DNA from 4 places in the Microbulbifer zhoushanensis genome. Region 2 is predicted to be linked to each of the others. Evidence: predicted binding sites of a transcription regulator. Region 2 holds the regulator's gene; each other region holds the start of a gene.
The links. The regulator LexA, encoded in region 2, represses DNA repair genes until DNA is damaged. The targets are predictions, from matches to a motif close to ACTGTNTNTANANACAGT.

Region 1 (4,210 bases), on a different contig from region 2:
GGCCAGCAGGAACACGAAGATGCCGCGCCAGCCGCCGGCCTCCAGCAGGGCGGAACCGATCACAGGTGCCATCAGTGGCGCCACCAGCATCATGGTGCTGATCATCGAGATCACCCTGGCTGCCGCCCGGCCGCTGTACAGGTCGCGCACGATTGCGGCACAGATCACCGTGGCAAAGCCGCCGCCAAAGGCCTGCAGCAACCGCAGGCCGATCAGCTGCTGTACGTTGGTGACGAACAGGATCAGCAGGGTGCAGCCGAGGTAGATGGTGAGGCCGATGGTGCCGACCGTGCGCCGCCCCCAGCGGTCGGAAAGGGGCCCGCCGGTCAGCTGCCCCAGCGCGAACCCCAGCAGGAAGCTGGAGACGGAGTGTTGCACCTGTGCCACCCCGCTGCCCAGGGAGTCGGCCATGGCCGGGATTGCCGGCAGGTAGGTGTCCAGGGAAAATGGTGTCAGCGCCACCAGCGCCGCCAGCCACAGGGCGAGCGAACGGGACGGCGCGGACTCCTCCCCGGCGGGAGTTGGATGCATAAGGTTCTCGGCACGCCGGTGGCGTCGAAGTCGGTTCAGGTGAAGGGCAGTCGCGGTTTGCGGCGCCCCGGGCCGTCAGGGCCGGGCGCATGTTAGCGGCGCGGGGGCGTCACGGCCAGCGCAGTGGTCGCCAGCGGCTCAGCGCTGGTCCTCGCGCAGGGTGTACAGCCCCTTTTTCAGCTTCAGCAGGTGCTCCTGCAGCTGGGGTCCCTTGCGCTGGGCCACGCCGATGGCGAGCACATCGATCACCACCAGGTGGGCGATGCGCGAGGACAGCGGGGTATAGATCTCGATATCCTCCTCCACGTCCACTTCCAGCGGGATGGTGGAGCGCTGGGCTACCGGCGAGCCACTGGGCGCCAGGCCGATGACGGTGCCGCCCTGCTCTTTCACCATTTCCATGGAGTGCAGCAGCGCCTTGGTACGGCCGCTCTGGGAGATGGCCACCACCACGTCACCGGGCTCCATCGACATGGCCGACATGTTCTGCATGTGGTGGTCGGAGTGGGCTGCGGTGGCCAGCTGCAGGCGGAAGAACTTGTGCTGGGCGTCACTGGCCACGGCGCCCGAGGCGCCGAAACCGAAGAACTCCACACGCTTGGCGGCGGCGATGGCGGAGACGGCCGCCTCCAGCGCCCGTGCGTCGATCTTGTCGCGCACGTTGAGCAGGGTGTCCACGGTGGAGTCGAACACCTTGCGCTTGTACTCGGCGATGGTGTCGGTCTCGGTGACCGCGATCTGGCCGAAACTGGGGCTGGAGGCCAGTTGCTGCGCCAGGTTGAGCTTGAACTCCTGGAAACCTGAGCAACCCACGGCGCGGCAGAAGCGCACCACGGTAGGCTCGCTCACCTGGGCCTCGGTAGCCAGGTCCACGATGCGCATATGGATGATCTCATCCGGGTTGGCGAGGATATACTCCGCCACCTTGCGCTCGGACTTGCGCATGGAGGACAGCTGTTCGCTGATTTTCTGCGTGACTTCCGCCGGCTTCACGGGACTTCCTTCCTTATTACAGACGCGCAGTTTAGCGGTTGCCCACGGCTGTGGCGAGCGATTGCAGGGCCCGGGCTGTTTCGTTCAGCGCCGGCACCCTGTCCCGGCTTCGGGACTGACCAAAAACCTGTTTATTTACACAGGGTTCCGGCGCCAGCTCTGGTACAATCCCGCTCCATGGACGTATCCCAGATTCTAGACCCCCTGAACGACGCCCAGCGCGAGGCGGTGGCGGCACCGCCCTGCAACCAGCTGGTACTGGCCGGCGCTGGCTCCGGCAAAACCCGCGTGCTGGTGCACCGCATCGCCTGGCTGATGCAGGTGGAGGGGGCCTCGCCCTACTCCATCCTCGCCGTGACCTTCACCAACAAGGCGGCCCGCGAAATGCGCGCGCGCATCGAGGAACTGCTGGGGGTCAACACCTTCGGCATGTGGGTGGGCACCTTCCACGGCCTGGCCCACCGGCTGCTCAAGGCCCACTACAAAGAGGCCAACCTGCCGCAGAACTTCCAGATCCTGGATTCCGATGACCAGCTGCGCCTGATCAAGCGGGTGCAGAACGACCTGGGGCTGGACGAGGCCAAGTGGCCGCCGCGGGAGACCCAGTGGTGGATAGGCGGCCAGAAGGACGAGGGATTGCGCCCGCAGTACATCCAGGCCGGCGGCGACCCCTGGCTGCAGACCATGGTGCGCATCTACTTCGCCTACGAGGAAGCCTGCCAGCGCGGCGGCCTGGTGGATTTCGGTGAACTGCTGTTGCGGGCCCACGAACTGTGGCTGAACAACGACGGCGTACTGGCCCATTACCGCCAGCGCTTTCCCCATATCCTGGTGGACGAATTCCAGGACACCAACACCATCCAGTACGCCTGGCTGCGCCTGCTGGCCGGCGACCAGTGCCACATTACCGCGGTGGGGGATGACGACCAGTCGATCTACGGCTGGCGCGGCGCCAAGATCGAGAATATCCAGCATTTCGCCAGTGACATGCGCGATGTGCAGACCGTACGCCTGGAGCAGAACTACCGCTCCACCAGCACCATCCTCAAGGCCGCCAACGCGGTGATCGAGCACAACGCCGGCCGCCTGGGCAAGGAGCTGTGGACCCGGGGCGAGGAAGGCGAGCCCATCTCCCTCTACTCTGCCTACAACGAGCAGGACGAGGCGCGCTTTATTGTCGAGCGCATCGAGCAGTGGGTGCGCGATGGCAACCCGCGCGACTCCGTCGCCATCCTGTACCGTTCCAATGCCCAGTCGCGGGTACTGGAAGAGGCCCTGTTGCGGGAAGGGGTGCCCTACCGCATTTACGGCGGCCAGCGCTTCTACGAGCGCCTGGAGATCAAGAACGCGCTGTCTTACATGCGCATGATCAGCAACCCCCACGATGACACCGCCTTCGAGCGTGTGGTGAATACCCCCACCCGCGGCATCGGCGCGCGCAGTGTCGACGCCGTGCGCGGTTTCGCCCGCGAGCACGGTTGCTCCCTGTGGGCGGCGGCGCAGCAGATGGTGGCCCAGCGGGTGCTGGCGGCGCGCGCGTCCAATGCCCTGCAGGGCTTCCTGGAGCTGGTCAACCGGCTGGCAGGCGATGCGGTGGACCGGGAGCTGGATGCCATCGCCGAGGACGTGATCGAGACCAGTGGCCTGCTGGAATTCCATGGCAAGGAAAAGGGTGAGAAGGGCCAGACCCGGGTGGAAAACCTCAAGGAGCTGGTCAGCGCCTGCCGGAGCTTCGACGGCATCGAGGTGCCGCCGGACGAGTCCGGGGTCGAGGTGGAGGAGCCCTCCCTGCTCGACCAGTTCCTCGACAGCGCCGCGCTGGATGCCGGCGAGGGCCAGGCGGACGAGTTCGAGGAAGCGGTGCAGCTGATGACCCTGCACTCGGCCAAGGGGCTGGAGTTCCCGCTGGTGTTCATGGCCGGGGTGGAGGAAAACCTGTTCCCGCACAAGATGTCGGCGCAGGAGCCGGGGCGCATGGAGGAGGAGCGGCGGCTCTGTTACGTGGGCATTACCCGTGCGATGCAGAAGCTCTATATCACCTACGCCGAGAACCGGCGCCTGTTCGGCAGCGAGACCTTCAACAGCCCGTCGCGCTTTATCGGCGAGATACCGCCGGAACTGGTGCACGAGGTGCGCCTCAAGACCGAGATCTCGCGCCCCCTGTTCAACCCGGATTATGGCAAGGTGGGACGCTTCTCCGACCCGGCGCCGGATTTCGACGACGACCTGCCGCCGCTGGCCCTGGGTGGCCGGGTGGAGCATCCCAAGTTCGGTGAGGGCACCGTGGTGCAGTTCGAGGGCAGCGGTCCGCGGGCCCGGGTGCAGGTCAATTTTGACGATGCCGGCAGCAAGTGGCTGGTGGTAGCGATGGCCAAGCTGCAGCCGTTGTAGTTTCGGGAGCCGGCCCGCCATCCCGGCGCGGGCCGGGATTTGACAGCAGCACCGGGTGACTCTTGCACGTAACTTTGCCAGTATCCCCACTGGCGAAGATCGAAAACCCGACAATAAAAAACATGAAAAAAATTAACTGGTATCCCCCCGTCATCCTCGGCCTGTTGGCCCTGCTGGTCATTACCTTCGGCGCGCTGGTGGTCTCCCGCTCGGAACAGGGCCCGGCCCGGCAGTTCACCGAGGACGGCAGTCGCGAGACTTTCGAGTGGAAGCTTGTCACCACCTGGCCGAAGAA
Region 2 (4,210 bases):
TCCGGGCGCAGGTCACGGATCTCGGTGACAAGCGCCCGCAACTGTGCGCGGCTGCTGTAGTTGCGGGCAAAGAAAATCAGCCCACCCACCAGCGGATGGCGAAGCACTTCCCGGTCCTCTGCCGTGAGCTCGGTGCCCTCGACATCAACCATTACCGGACCAATCAATTCACCCATCTTATTCCCTCATTGCTTAACACTGGCGGTACAGCCTGCATCCGCCGGCGCTAAAGTCTCGCTTATGACTTCTCCGTATCCGCCCGCAACATGGCCGCAGCTGCGGGCACGAGGCGGTCGAGCGTTTCCGGCAGGCTGCTTTGCGCGTCGAAATCCTCCCTGAGGATAGCGTCGATGGCATCAAAGCTCGAAAGGGTAAAGATCGTCGCCCCCAGCATAAAATAGAGCCGCCAGTAGAAAGTGACCGGGTCGATTCCCGGCAATGCCTGGCTCAGCAGGCCGGCGAAACGACGATAGCTCTCGCCATAGCGGGACACGATATAGCGACGCAGGTGGCCCTGGTGTTGGGTATAGGCCATGCCCAGCAGGCGCATGAACCGCTGGGGATCACGCCCCTCCGCCGCCAGGCTCGCCACACCGCCGCGGAAGAGGCTACCCAACAGCTCCTCCACTTCCAGCTTTTCGCCTGCAGCCACCCGCCGGTCCAGGTCTGCGGCCAGGGTCTCTGTAAAGGGCGTCAAAAAACGCTCAAACACCGCCTGGATCAGTTCTTTTTTTGACCCGAAATGATAATTTACCGCTGCGAGATTGACCCCGGCGGTACTGGTAATGGTGCGCAGTGAGGTCTCCGTGAAGCCACGTTCGGCAAACAGTACCTCTGCGGCATCCAGAATCCGACTGACCGTATCTGTCTGGGTCATACAAATTCAAACCAACAATTTAAACACTTGTTTTGATCTGGCTGAGATTAGCACACTTGTATCCGAAAAATCGCGGGTACTGAAGGCGGCAGGCAGACATTAGATTGGAAGTCAAACGCAAGGGGACAAGGATCATGGCACATAGCCACCCTGACATAGGCAACTGGTTCGAGATGCTGGAGAGCGGACAACTGTTCGAGGTGGTCGCCCTCGACGACCTGCACAGGACAATCGAAATCCAGTACCTCGACGGCACCCTCGATGAGCTGGACATGGAGCAATGGCAGGTATTGCCGCTGGCTCCGGCTCCTCCACCCGAAGACGCCAATATCGCCTATGGCATGACCGCACGGGAGCACAGCGCCAGCTCCAGCGATCCCGGCATACCCGAAGAGCAAAACCCGCTGGATTACCTGGAGGGAGAGAGCTTCAGCGGTACCGATGAATCCCTCTGAAGCGAATGACTACTGCTCGCGCTCGCGGATGTAGTCGATAATTATTTCTGCCGCCTCATCGACGGTATCGACAACATGGAAGAGGTCCAGGTCGGATGCGTCGATACATTTGCTCTGCAGTACCGTATCCACCAGCCAGTCGCGCAGGCCCGCCCAGTAGCGGCGCCCTACCAGAACAATCGGGAAATGAAGGACTTTCTGCGTCTGCACCAGGGTCAGGGCCTCGAAGAGCTCGTCCAGCGTGCCGTATCCGCCTGGCAAGCCGACAAACCCCACGGCGTGCTTTACGAACATGAACTTGCGCACAAAAAAGTAGCGAAAGTGGAGGCTGATATCCTGGTATGGGTTGGCCGTCTGCTCGAACGGCAATTCAATATTGAGGCCGATGGATGCCCCCGGCTGCGGGTGTGCCCCGCGGTTGCAGGCTTCCATCAATCCCGGCCCGCCGCCGGTGATTACCGAGATTCCCTCCGCAGCCAACAGCTCCCCGAGCCGTACTCCCTGTTTATATTCCGGGCTTTCTTCGGTAAACCGCGCGCTGCCAAATACGGTCACCGCACCGGTCAGCGCAATCAGGCGCTCTATTCCATCCACCAGCTCGGACTGGATACGCAGGACGCGCCAGGCCTCGGGCATCTTGGCATCTAACATTCCACTTTCCCTGTTCTGTCGCGTTTCTCAACGCTTGTTATTTTGTCGGTTCTTCCCTGTCTCTCCTTCCAATGTAGCAGTATGTGACGACAGCGCTGTGAATTTGCGCCGGGGGTAAATCTGTATATAATCACAGCAACTGTATAAAAATACAGACACACGACCAGGTGAATCTATGACCAATCTCACGGCCCGCCAATCCCAGGTACTCGAGCTGATCAAGACCTACCTCGATGAAACCGGCTATCCCCCTACCCGCGCGGAAATTGCCCGGCAGCTGGGGTTCCGATCCCCCAATGCCGCCGAAGAACACCTCAAGGCGCTGGCCCGCAAGGGTGCCATCGAAATGGTGGCGGGAGCCTCCCGCGGAATCCGTATACCCGATTATCACCCGGGGTTGCCGATCGTCGGTCGTGTAGCAGCGGGTAACCCGATACTCGCCGAGGAAAATATCGAGGATTACTGTGACCTGCCCACAGACTTCTTCCACCCGCCGGCAGATTACCTGCTGCGCGTCCACGGAATGAGTATGCGGGATGCGGGAATTCTCGACGGCGACCTGCTGGCCGTGCAGCGCACTGACCAGGTACGCAATGGGCAGATCGTTGTCGCCCGGATTGAGGACGAGGTAACCGTCAAGCGCTTCCGCCGCAAGGGCAACCAGGCAACCGTGCAACTGCTGCCGGAGAACGAGGAATTCGATGTAATTCAGGTAGATATGCGCGACAAGCACTTTGTCATTGAGGGCCTGGCCGTGGGCGTGATCCGGCAGAGTCCCTGACCCGGGCACACTCTGTAACGACGAAACCCCTGCCCTCCCAGTTGGGCAGGGCGTAACCCCCTATCTTCTCAGCAACCCACGCCTTCGCACTATTCCGCGGGTTTCGTATAGTCCCGCGGGTACCTGCCGCCGTCCGTAACTGTCACCAGCATCAGCCACGCACACGCGTCTGCGCCCCTGGCGTGCGCCCGGGCAGGACGGCGCGGCGGCCTGGCACAGTTCAACAGCCGGTTCGGGATGGGTATCAGGTGGGCCCAGTGAGGGGCTGGAGGGTATTGGATGGGCGACCAGCAGCAGCATCGGCTGTGTTGCCGCACCGCTGGCCGGCCCCGGCGAGGGGATCAGTGGATTGTGTGGTTAACAGGCTCCAATTCCTCTTCCTCGAGGTATTCGGCCGCAATCTCATCAATATTCTGCACGGCGTCGATGCCGGCTTCCAACATGGCACGGGCCACTGCAATCTTGTGCTCGCGCAAGAATTCAGAGCTGGCGTCCGAAAAATGAATACGCACCAGCGGATCCTCCTTCTCCCCGGCACGGCGCAGGGCGACATCGCCGTTGGCGAGTTCGATAATTTCAAAAGTTTCGGAGGACATTCGCTTCTCCTGCAACATCAAGTTTTGCGCAGTGTAACACAGGGAAGGAGGTAGAATCAGTGTACGGGAGGCTCCGGACTGGCCCGCGGGCCTGGGGCGGCCAGGGCTGCTGCAGCCGGAGCGCAGCAGGCAGTTGCTGGATCGCGGCCCCCGGGTTGGCCGCTAATACTCTTCCATATGCGCTCGCTGGCGCCGGATTAGCTCCACCATCGACTCCCGCCAGTTCCGCAGGGCATCCAGGTCAGGGGCGGCAGATTGCCGTGAAAGGTCGCGAAGGGGAATTACCTGTGCCGGGGAGCCCGCTCCATTGCCTTGCGAGGCGCGGCTACCGGAGAATTGCCATAACCCCAGCCAGGCCGCTTCTATACCCGCCAGCCAGCTCTCCGGGTCCCCTGCCAGGGCCTCCAGTTCGGCCGCCTCGGAAGACGACATACCGCGGGAGGCAGCATCACGGGCGAGCTGCCCCGGCGACTCCGGCTGGCTGCCCAGTTGCAGCTGGTGCGCCAGCTCACACAGGAACGCCCGGTATGCCAGCCACAGTTGCAACACCACGGCATCCTGCACGGCAGCCTGGTGCAGCCCCCCTGCGGGAGCGGACTCAAGCAGTAGCTGGCTTTTGCGCAATGCCGCGGCCACGCTGCCGGTGTAGGGGTTGGCCATAGACCCTACTTGTCCTTGGCGGCGGCTTTCTTGCGTGCCGGCTTGCGTTTGGTCGCCGCTTTCTTGGTCGCCGCCTTCTTGGTCGCTTCCACCTGCCACTTGCCATCGCGATAGAACGCGCGCCAGCCGGTGGCCTTGCCGTCTTCCTCGGACTGTACGTACTGCTCCTGGGTCTTGCGACTGAAGCGAA
Region 3 (4,210 bases), 460 kb from region 2:
AACACGCGGTTACCTGGATGACCCTCAACCCGGCCAAAGCGCTGGGTATCGCCGGGCAAACCGGCAGCCTGGAGAAAGGCAAGATGGCGGACGTGGTGGTCTGGTCGGGCAACCCGTTCAGTGTCTATACGCAGGCAGAAAAAGTCTTTATCGATGGCGAGCTGATGTACGACCGTGACGATCCCGCGCGGCAGCCGCGCAGTGATTTCGAGCTGGGTATTATCGAGGCAGAGGGGGAGCGACTGTAATGACCAGATTCCTGATTCAACTGGCGCTTGCGGGCCTGTTCGCACTCCCGGTACATGCCGAGACCGTGCTGATCAAGGGGGGCAAGGTATACACCCTGTCCGGTATCGGTACCCTGGCCGAGGGTGATGTCCTGGTGCGGGATGGCAAGGTGCAGGCGGTGGCCCCCTCCATTAACGAGCGCGCCGACCGCGTGATCGATGCGCGCGGCAAGGTGGTGACCCCCGGTGTTATCGCACCCCAGTCGGAGCTGGGGCTGACCGAGATTAGTGCTGCCAGCGCCACCAATGATTACGCAGTCAGCGGTGAGAGTATTGGCAGCGGCTTTGACCCGCGCCCGGCGTACAACGCGAAGTCCACCCTGATCCCCTATAACCGTGCGCACGGCGTGACCCGCGCGGTGGTATTCCCGTCGATCAGCACCTGGGGTGAGGGTGCCGGCAAATTGCACCGGGTTTTTGCCGGTCAGGGCTTTGCCATTTCCCTGAACGGCGATTTCGACAGTGTGGTAGCGGAAGAGCTGGGCCAGAAGGCCTACCTGGGTGAGCTGGGCAGCCAGCTGGCCGGCGGCAGCCGGGCCAATGCCTATGCCCGCATCGAGACAGCCCTGTCCGAAGCCCGGGAATACCTGAACAACCGGGAGGCGATCCGCCGGGGCAACTGGCGTGAGCTCAATCATTCACTGGATGACCTGGAGGCGCTGCAGCCGGTCGTACAGGGCCAGCAGCCGCTGATTGTTACCGCCAATCGTGCCAGCGATATCCTCCAGGCCCTGGAGCTGGCCGAGGAGTACAAGCTGCGGTTAATCATCCAGGGTGCCGCCGAGGGCTGGATGGTAGCCGAGCAGCTGGCTGCCGCCCGGGTGCCGGTGATCATCGATGTGGTTAACAACCTGCCGATCAGCTTTGAGAGCCTGGGCGCCCGGTTTGACAACGCGGCGCGGATGCAGAAGGCCGGTGTCACTGTGGCCATTGGCGGCCCGGGTTATGGTTCCACCCACCTGGTGCACCTTGCGCGCCAGTCCGCCGGTAATGCGGTGGTCTACGGCTTGCCGTACGAAGAAGCCCTGAAGGCCATCAGTACCAATGTTGCGCGCATTTTTGGCCTCGAGGGCGGAGTGCTGCAGCCGGGTGGTGTGGCCGATATCGTCGTCTGGAGCGGGGACCCGCTGGAAGTCACCAGCTATCCCGAGCAGGTACTGATTGGTGGTGAGCCGCAGTCACTGGTGAACCGCTCGACGCGCCTGCGCGACCGCTACCTGAAGCCCGAGCAGGGCCATGAAATGGGCTACAAGTTCTGAGCCCGCAGATGGCCTGGACTTGTCCCGGATAAGATTGATAACAGAACAGGGCGGGACCGGGTCCCGCCCTTTTTACATGGGGAGTTTCCAATGATGGTTCCATTGACAGGCCTGTATGGCGGCCTCTGCGCGTTGCTGATCCTGGCGCTTGCCTTTCGCGTGGTGCGTTTTCGTCGCGGCGAGAAGGTGGGTGTGGGCAGTGGCGGTAAACACTATGCAGAGGTGTTGATCCGCACCCACGCCAATGCGGTCGAGTATGTTCCCATTGCGCTGCTGATGATGCTGGTGGCGGAGATCAATGGCCTGTCCGCTTTCTGGCTGAATATCCTCGGTGGTCTGCTGGTGCTGGGCCGTTTCCTGCACGCCTGGGGCCTGACGGCCGGCAGGGGTGGCTACCACTACGGTCGCTTCTGGGGCACGACATTGACCTGGATCGTGATCACTGCCTATGCATCGATCAATATCATCGGGGCATTCTAGGCGGGCAGCAACGGACCCCTGTTGTAGGAGCGGCCGCTGGCCGCGATCACAATAAATCCTGCTGTCAGTACTGTTATATGCCTTAGGGAATGGTCTGAAGCTCGCGGCCAGCGGCCGCTCCTACGGGGGTATGTCTACTGGCAGCGATCGGTGGCTCGGGGCATTGCAATCGCGGCCACGGGCCGTTCCTACAAAGAAGGGTAGGGTGTAAGGCGCAGGGCGCACGGGCAAAAAAAAAGCCCGGCAGATACCGGGCACAGTACAGGGATGGTTTGCGTGACATCCCCGGGTGGGGATTCATGCGGGAAAATTACTGATTCGCGGCCAGCGGGGTGACGCGGTCGTCGGCCTCGCCCTGTTCGTTGCCGGTTTCTTCGGCGCTCTCGCCTGCAGTCTCTTTTTCTGCTTCCAGCAGCATTTCAGGCTTGCCCTTGCAGGCCTTGGCCAGCACTTCGCGGCGCTTGGCCAGCAGCAGGCCAATTTCCTCGCCCGCGGCTTCGGAAATACCGTCAATATTTTTCTCGATCAGCGAGGTAATATTGGCGGCCAGCTCCAGCATCTTGTCGTGTTCTTCCGCATCTTTCTTGTTGTCGAACATAGCTCCGTCTCTATCGCATTTCCAAACAGCAACTACGGCCATGTGTGCCTCCGGTTATTGTTCAAGTAATCATACTGTGTGAACGTACAGTATCTGTATGGCTGTCCAGTGTCAACCGACGGTGACGACCTTGAAGAGATTCTGGCGTGAAATGCGGCAGGTGTGCGGGGCGGCAGGGGAGCGCAGTAGCCCCGGGTTGAACGCAACCCGGTGTTATCTGCGCCAGGCCTTGCCCGGGTGGAACCGCCGTGATGCGATAAAGCGATGGCCGGCTGCGTTTTGCGCCCCCCCGCGGCACCAGTGGGCTGCCATAATAGCCCTGCAGTCGGGCGCCTCCTCCCCCCAGTAGGCGCCCGCAATTGACCCCGCAGTGTGAGATTGAGGCCCGCCACCCGGCGGGCCTTTTTTATTGGCCCGGGATCCTGCGGGCCGGGGAGTGTACCTAGATGGTCAGTACCAGCCGCGCTGCCAGGGCCACCAGCAGGATGCCGAACAGCTGCTGCAGCCGGTGCATTACCGGACCGCCGGACCAGTTGCGGCGGCGGCCGGCCGAGACTGCCAGGGTCACCAGGCAGTACCAGACTGCATCGATCCCGGCCGCCAGGGCGGCCATGCCCAGCTTTATCCCCAGTGCCTGCTGTTCCCCCACAAACTGGCTGAACAACGCCGTGAAGAAGATTGCGATCTTGGGGTTGAAAAAGGCAATACCGAACCCCTGTGCCGCGGCGCGACGGGTGCTCAGGGGGGCGATCTCGGCCCGTTCGCCGTTGGGGTCCGGCGCCCTGGCCCGCAGTGCCTTCCAGCCCAGGTAGAGCAGCATGGCGGCGCCGCCCCACTGGAGGATGTTGAACAGGAGCGGCGACTTGGTGATCAGTACTGCCAGCCCCAGGGCGGTGAGGACCGCATAGATACCTACGCCGGCCCCGTGGGCCAGTGCAGCGGCGATGCCGGGGCGTACGCCGGCAGCGGCGCCCCGCAGGATAATCAGCAGGCTGGGACCGGGTGACATGGCCCCCAGGGCACAGATACCGGCCAGGGACAGCCAGGCGACAATATCCATCAGAAGCCACCCCCTTTTTCCAGCCAGGCCTGCTCGGCCGGTGTCGAGGCCCGGCCCAGGGCCTCATTGCGGTGTGGGTAGCGGCCGAATTCCTCGATCACCTCCCGGTGCGCCAGGGCGTACTGGTAGAAGTTCTCGGCCTGGGCCGCACCCTCGGCGCCATCGAGGTGGCTCTTGCGCAGGCGGTCGAAGAACTCGATCGAGCGCTGCTGCATCTCCAGGCTCTCGCCGTGCTCCAGGGGCATCCCCAGGAAAGCCCGCTGGTAGAGGCCCAGTAGGTTGTCGTCGCCGCGCCCTATCACCGCCATGGCCACCTCCCGCGCAAGGGGGTCCCCGGCGAAGGCCCGCGGGGTGCCGCGGTAGATATTGCGGGTGAACTGGTCACAGAGCAGCACCAGGGCCAGCTCCCCGGCCAGGCTGGTACGCCAGTCCCCCAGTTCCCCGGCCAGGGCCGCCTCGACGGCGGGGCCAAATTCTTCCTCGATCTTCTGGTCCAGTGTCTCGTCGCGGGTAAACCAGAGCTGCC
Region 4 (4,210 bases), on a different contig from region 2:
ACCAGGCAACCGAGTGTGTTATCCGTGCGCAGCACCCGCGCCAGCCCCAGGCCCACCACCGCGGCCACCGCCATATACAGTCCCTGCCCCACCAGGGTGGTTACGCCGTCCACTATTCCACCCCCCGGTCGCTGGCAATTACCGACTTGGGCTTGACCGCCGGCACCAGCTCGCTGAGGGGTACCGCCACGCCACGTTCGTTGATCACCTCCACATGGTGGCGGCGCAACTGGCGCGGCTCCGCCACACCGCAGGAGTGGGCGATATAGCCCACTTCATAGGCCATATTGCGCGCGTAGTTATAGACCCGCTCCGCCTTGTCCACCGGATCCAGTCCCTGCTGCAGGTCCGGGTTGTGGGTGGTTACCCCTGTCGGGCAGGTGTTCTTGTTGCACTGCATCGCCTGGATACAGCCCAGTGAGAACATAAAGCCGCGCCCGCAGTTGACGAAATCCGCCCCCATCGCCAGGGCCCAGGCCACCATGGACGGAGTCAGTAACTTGCCGGCACAGATCACCTTGATGCGATCGCGCAACCCGTACTGGTCCAGCAGGTCCACCACCAGTGGCAGGCTGCGGTTCAGCGGCAGCCCCATGTAATCCATCAGGCTCTGCGGCGCCGCGCCGCTGCCGCCATCGGCGCTGTCGACGGTAATAAAATCCGGCGCGCTTTCCGGGCCGCGCCGCTGGATCGCCTCGCACATCTGGTGCAGCCAGTCACTGGTACCGATCACGCACTTGAACCCGGTGGGCTTGCCGCTCACCTCGCGAATATGCACCAGCATATCCAGCAGGCCGTCCACGTCCCCGAACTCCGGGTGCGCATTGGGACTGATGGAGTCCTGTCCCTCGGGAATACCACGGATGTGCGCGATCTCCGCGGTGACCTTGATCCCCGGGAGGATACCGCCCTTGCCAGGCTTGGCACCCTGGGACAGCTTCAGCTCGAACATGCGCACCTGCTCGTGGGCAGCCACAGCTGCCAGTTTCTCGTCTGACAGGCAGCCCTCCGCATCGCGCACGCCGTATTTTGCCGTGCCGATCTGGAAGACCACGTCACAACCGCCTTCCAGGTGTTCCGGCGCCAGGCCACCCTCGCCGGTGTTGAGCCAGATTCCCGCCCTGGCCGCACCGTGGGACAGCGCCCTCACCGCAGGTACCGACAGGGCACCAAAGCTCATGCCGGAGATATTGAAGAAGGAACTGGTGGTGTAAGGCTGGGCGGCGTAGCCCTCCCCCACTGTCACCGGCGTCGGGGGCACGGCGTCTTTTTCCAGAGTGGGAAAGGGATGGTTCAGGAACAGGACATCACCGGGCTGGTTCAGCGGCCGGGTCGAACCAAACGCCAGGGTGGAGTCCACGTTCTTGGCCGCGCGGTAGACCCAGCTGCGCTGGGCGCGATTGAAGGGCAGCTCCTCCCGGTCCAGGGCAAAGAAATACTGGCGAAAGAATTCGCCCAGGTGCTCAAACTTGTACCGCAGGTGCCCGATTACCGGGTAATTGCGCCGGATGGCATGCTTGGTCTGGCTGACATCGGACAGGTAGACGTAGATGACATAGAGCAGCAGAACCACCAGTGCGAACGCGAACAACAGCGCAAAAACCTGTAAAACCTGCACCACAAAGGCGCGGATAGCATCGACTACGTCTAGATCCATGGCCCACTTCCGGTTGTGACTGTCTTGCGCTTCATTGTATGCCTTGCGGGTCACACTTGCATGTAACTGCCCGCCCGCCATAAACTGTACATTTATACAGCAAACAAAACCCTGAATCCCAGATGGCAAACGAAGATCCTTCCAACCCCTTGCAGGTCCGCACCGGCCGCGGTGTAGCCAGCAACCTGGCTAGCCGCTTTGTGCCGCAGGCCAGCACCCGCGAGAGCGACGGCTGGGAGATAGAACCGGAACCGCTGGAGCGACTGCTGACAGAGGCCATCGAGGAAAAGGCCAGGTCGATCATTGCCACCAATAACTCACCGGACCTGCCCTTCAGCCAGTCGATCAACCCCTACCGGGGCTGTGAGCATGGCTGTGTCTACTGCTATGCGCGTCCGGCCCATGCCTACGTGGACCTGTCACCAGGGCTGGATTTCGAGAGCCGGCTGTTCTTCAAGGCCAATGCTGCCGGGTTACTGGAACAGGCCCTGCGCAAACCCAGTTACCGGTGCTCACCCATCGCGCTGGGCTCCAACACCGATCCCTACCAGCCGCTGGAAAAACAGAAGCGCATCACCCGGCAGCTGCTTGAAGTGATGCAGCGCTTCCAGCAGCCGGTCACCATCGTCACCAAGGGCCAGCTGGTCCTGCGCGACCTGCCGCTGCTGGCGGAAATGGCGCAGGACAACCTGTGCCATGTGGCCATCAGCGTAACTACCCTGGACAGGGAACTGAAGCGAAAGCTGGAGCCGCGCACCGCCGGCCCGACAGCACGCCTGCGCACACTGGAGGCACTGTCGGCCGCCGGGATCCCCACCGCGGTCATGGCCGCGCCGATGATTCCGGCACTGAACGACAGCGAACTGGAGGCAATCCTGCAGGCAGCGGTCGATGCGGGAGCCTCACAGGCTGCTTATATCCTGCTGCGGCTGCCCCACGAAGTGGCGCCACTGTTTCGCCAGTGGCTGCAGGTACATTACCCGCAGCGTGCTGCACACGTGATGAGCATCGTGCAGCAGAGCCGCGGCGGCCGGGATTACCAGAGTGACTTTTCCCAGCGCCAGACCGGTACCGGAGTCTTCGCACAGCTGTTGCAACAGCGCTTTCGCGTGGCAATCAAGAGGCTGGGGCTAAACCGGCGCAGACTGAAACTGGACTGCAACCGCTTTCAGCCGCCGGCCGCACCCGGGGACCAGGGGGACCTGTTCAGTCTCTAGGCGGGCAGAGGATCTCAGAGAATGGGTACAGGGGGGAGGCAACCCGACGGGCACCGCGACCGCCATGAATGAAAAAGGCGATGCAATGCATCGCCTTTTTCCTATCGGGCCGGGGAGTCAAACTCCCCCGTTAAGGTTAAAGGGGGACCGCGCTAGCGCGTCTCGCCGCTGTCAGCCAGTTGACCGGCTGTCATCTCGGCACCGGCACTGAATCCCGGTGAGGTCTCCCCCGCATATTCCGGAAATCCGGCGCGAGCGGAAACTACCTTCTCGCCGGGCACCGTGGTGTCAGTCACCAGCAGTCCCTTGACCACCTGCCAGGCCACCGCCAACGCGCCGACGATAAATACCACGTCGCCGATAGTGCGCACCCAGCGCAGCGTCTGCAGCAGGCCGCCCTGCATAAAGCCCTCGCTACGCGCATACCAGAGTCCCTCGGAGGCGCTGGCAACAAACTGGATGATGCCGACCGGCAGCAGGCTGGTGAACAGCATCAGCACCAGGCCCCCGTTCAGCCACCAGAAGGCGGTTTTCATCAGCTTCTCGTCAAATAGCAGGGATGGACGGATATAGCGCAGCACCAGCAGGGTGAAGCCGAGCGCGAGGAAACCATAGACCCCGAACAGTGCCGCGTGGGCATGGGTGGCGGTGGTATTCAGGCCCTGCACATAGTAGAGCGCGATCGGCGGGTTGATGGAGAAGCCCAGCACGCCGGCACCCAGCATGTTCCAGAAGGCCACGGCGACGAAGAACATCAGCGGCCACTTCAGCTGCTGCATCCAGGGCGCGCGGCTCTTGAGGCTGTAATGCTCCCAGGCTTCGTAACCCAGCACGATCAGCGGTACCACCTCGAGCGCACTGAAAGTCGCCCCTACCGCCATCACCGGGGTGGTGGTGCCGGAAAAGTACAGGTGGTGGAAGGTGCCCGGTATGCCACCCAGCATGAACAGCGAGGCGGAGCCCAATGCAGCAACAGTGGCCATGCGCTTGGACACCAGTCCCATGCTGCAGAAGATGAACGCCAGCGCCGCAGTGGCAAAGACCTCGAAGAAACCCTCTACCCACAGGTGCACGATCCACCAGCGCCAGTACTCCATGATGGAGATATGGGTCTTCTCGCCGTAGAAGAAGCCGGCACCGTAGAAGAGGCCGATGGCGATCACCGACGCCGTCAGCAGGGCAAGCAGGTGCTTGTCACCCGGCTGGCGCAGCGCCGGCACGATGGCGCGGAGCATCAGCACCAGCCAGAAGGCCACACCGGTGAACTTGCCGATCTGCCACAGGCGGCCAAGGTCCACGTACTCGTAGCCCTGGTGTCCCAGCCAGAAGCTCCACT

Region 1: uvrD (DNA helicase II) is a predicted target of LexA. The motif match lies at 1,651-1,668, and genes of this name have one in related genera.
Region 3: LVD10_RS00145 (YebG family protein) is a predicted target of LexA. The motif match lies at 2,698-2,715, and genes of this name have one in related genera.
Region 4: LVD10_RS12690 (PA0069 family radical SAM protein) is a predicted target of LexA. The motif match lies at 1,741-1,758, and genes of this name have one in related genera.

The regions. Positions count from the first base shown of each region.
Region 1 covers NZ_JAJSAO010000002.1:389,128-393,337, reverse strand. Annotated here, with positions in the region: gene LVD10_RS05355 (multidrug effflux MFS transporter) at 1-531, opposite strand, end outside; gene hexR (transcriptional regulator HexR) at 670-1,524, opposite strand; gene uvrD (DNA helicase II) at 1,702-3,915, shown strand; gene LVD10_RS05340 (TRAP transporter substrate-binding protein) at 4,038-4,210, shown strand, end outside.
Region 2 covers NZ_JAJSAO010000001.1:482,413-486,622, forward strand. Annotated here, with positions in the region: gene nagZ (beta-N-acetylhexosaminidase) at 1-176, opposite strand, end outside; gene LVD10_RS02090 (TetR/AcrR family transcriptional regulator) at 239-877, opposite strand; gene LVD10_RS02095 (DUF6763 family protein) at 1,012-1,332, shown strand; gene LVD10_RS02100 (LOG family protein) at 1,342-1,983, opposite strand; gene lexA (transcriptional repressor LexA) at 2,159-2,764, shown strand; gene LVD10_RS02110 (hypothetical protein) at 3,106-3,360, opposite strand; gene LVD10_RS02115 (DUF6586 family protein) at 3,523-4,020, opposite strand; gene topA (type I DNA topoisomerase) at 4,026-4,210, opposite strand, start outside.
Region 3 covers NZ_JAJSAO010000001.1:24,375-28,584, forward strand. Annotated here, with positions in the region: gene LVD10_RS00130 (amidohydrolase) at 1-248, shown strand, start outside; gene LVD10_RS00135 (amidohydrolase family protein) at 248-1,546, shown strand; gene LVD10_RS00140 (MAPEG family protein) at 1,637-2,026, shown strand; gene LVD10_RS00145 (YebG family protein) at 2,337-2,666, opposite strand; gene LVD10_RS00150 (LysE family translocator) at 3,067-3,684, opposite strand; gene LVD10_RS00155 (DUF924 family protein) at 3,684-4,210, opposite strand, start outside.
Region 4 covers NZ_JAJSAO010000005.1:420,956-425,165, forward strand. Annotated here, with positions in the region: gene LVD10_RS12680 (cation:proton antiporter) at 1-113, opposite strand, end outside; gene LVD10_RS12685 (FMN-binding glutamate synthase family protein) at 113-1,657, opposite strand; gene LVD10_RS12690 (PA0069 family radical SAM protein) at 1,780-2,874, shown strand; gene LVD10_RS12695 (nitric-oxide reductase large subunit) at 3,027-4,210, opposite strand, start outside.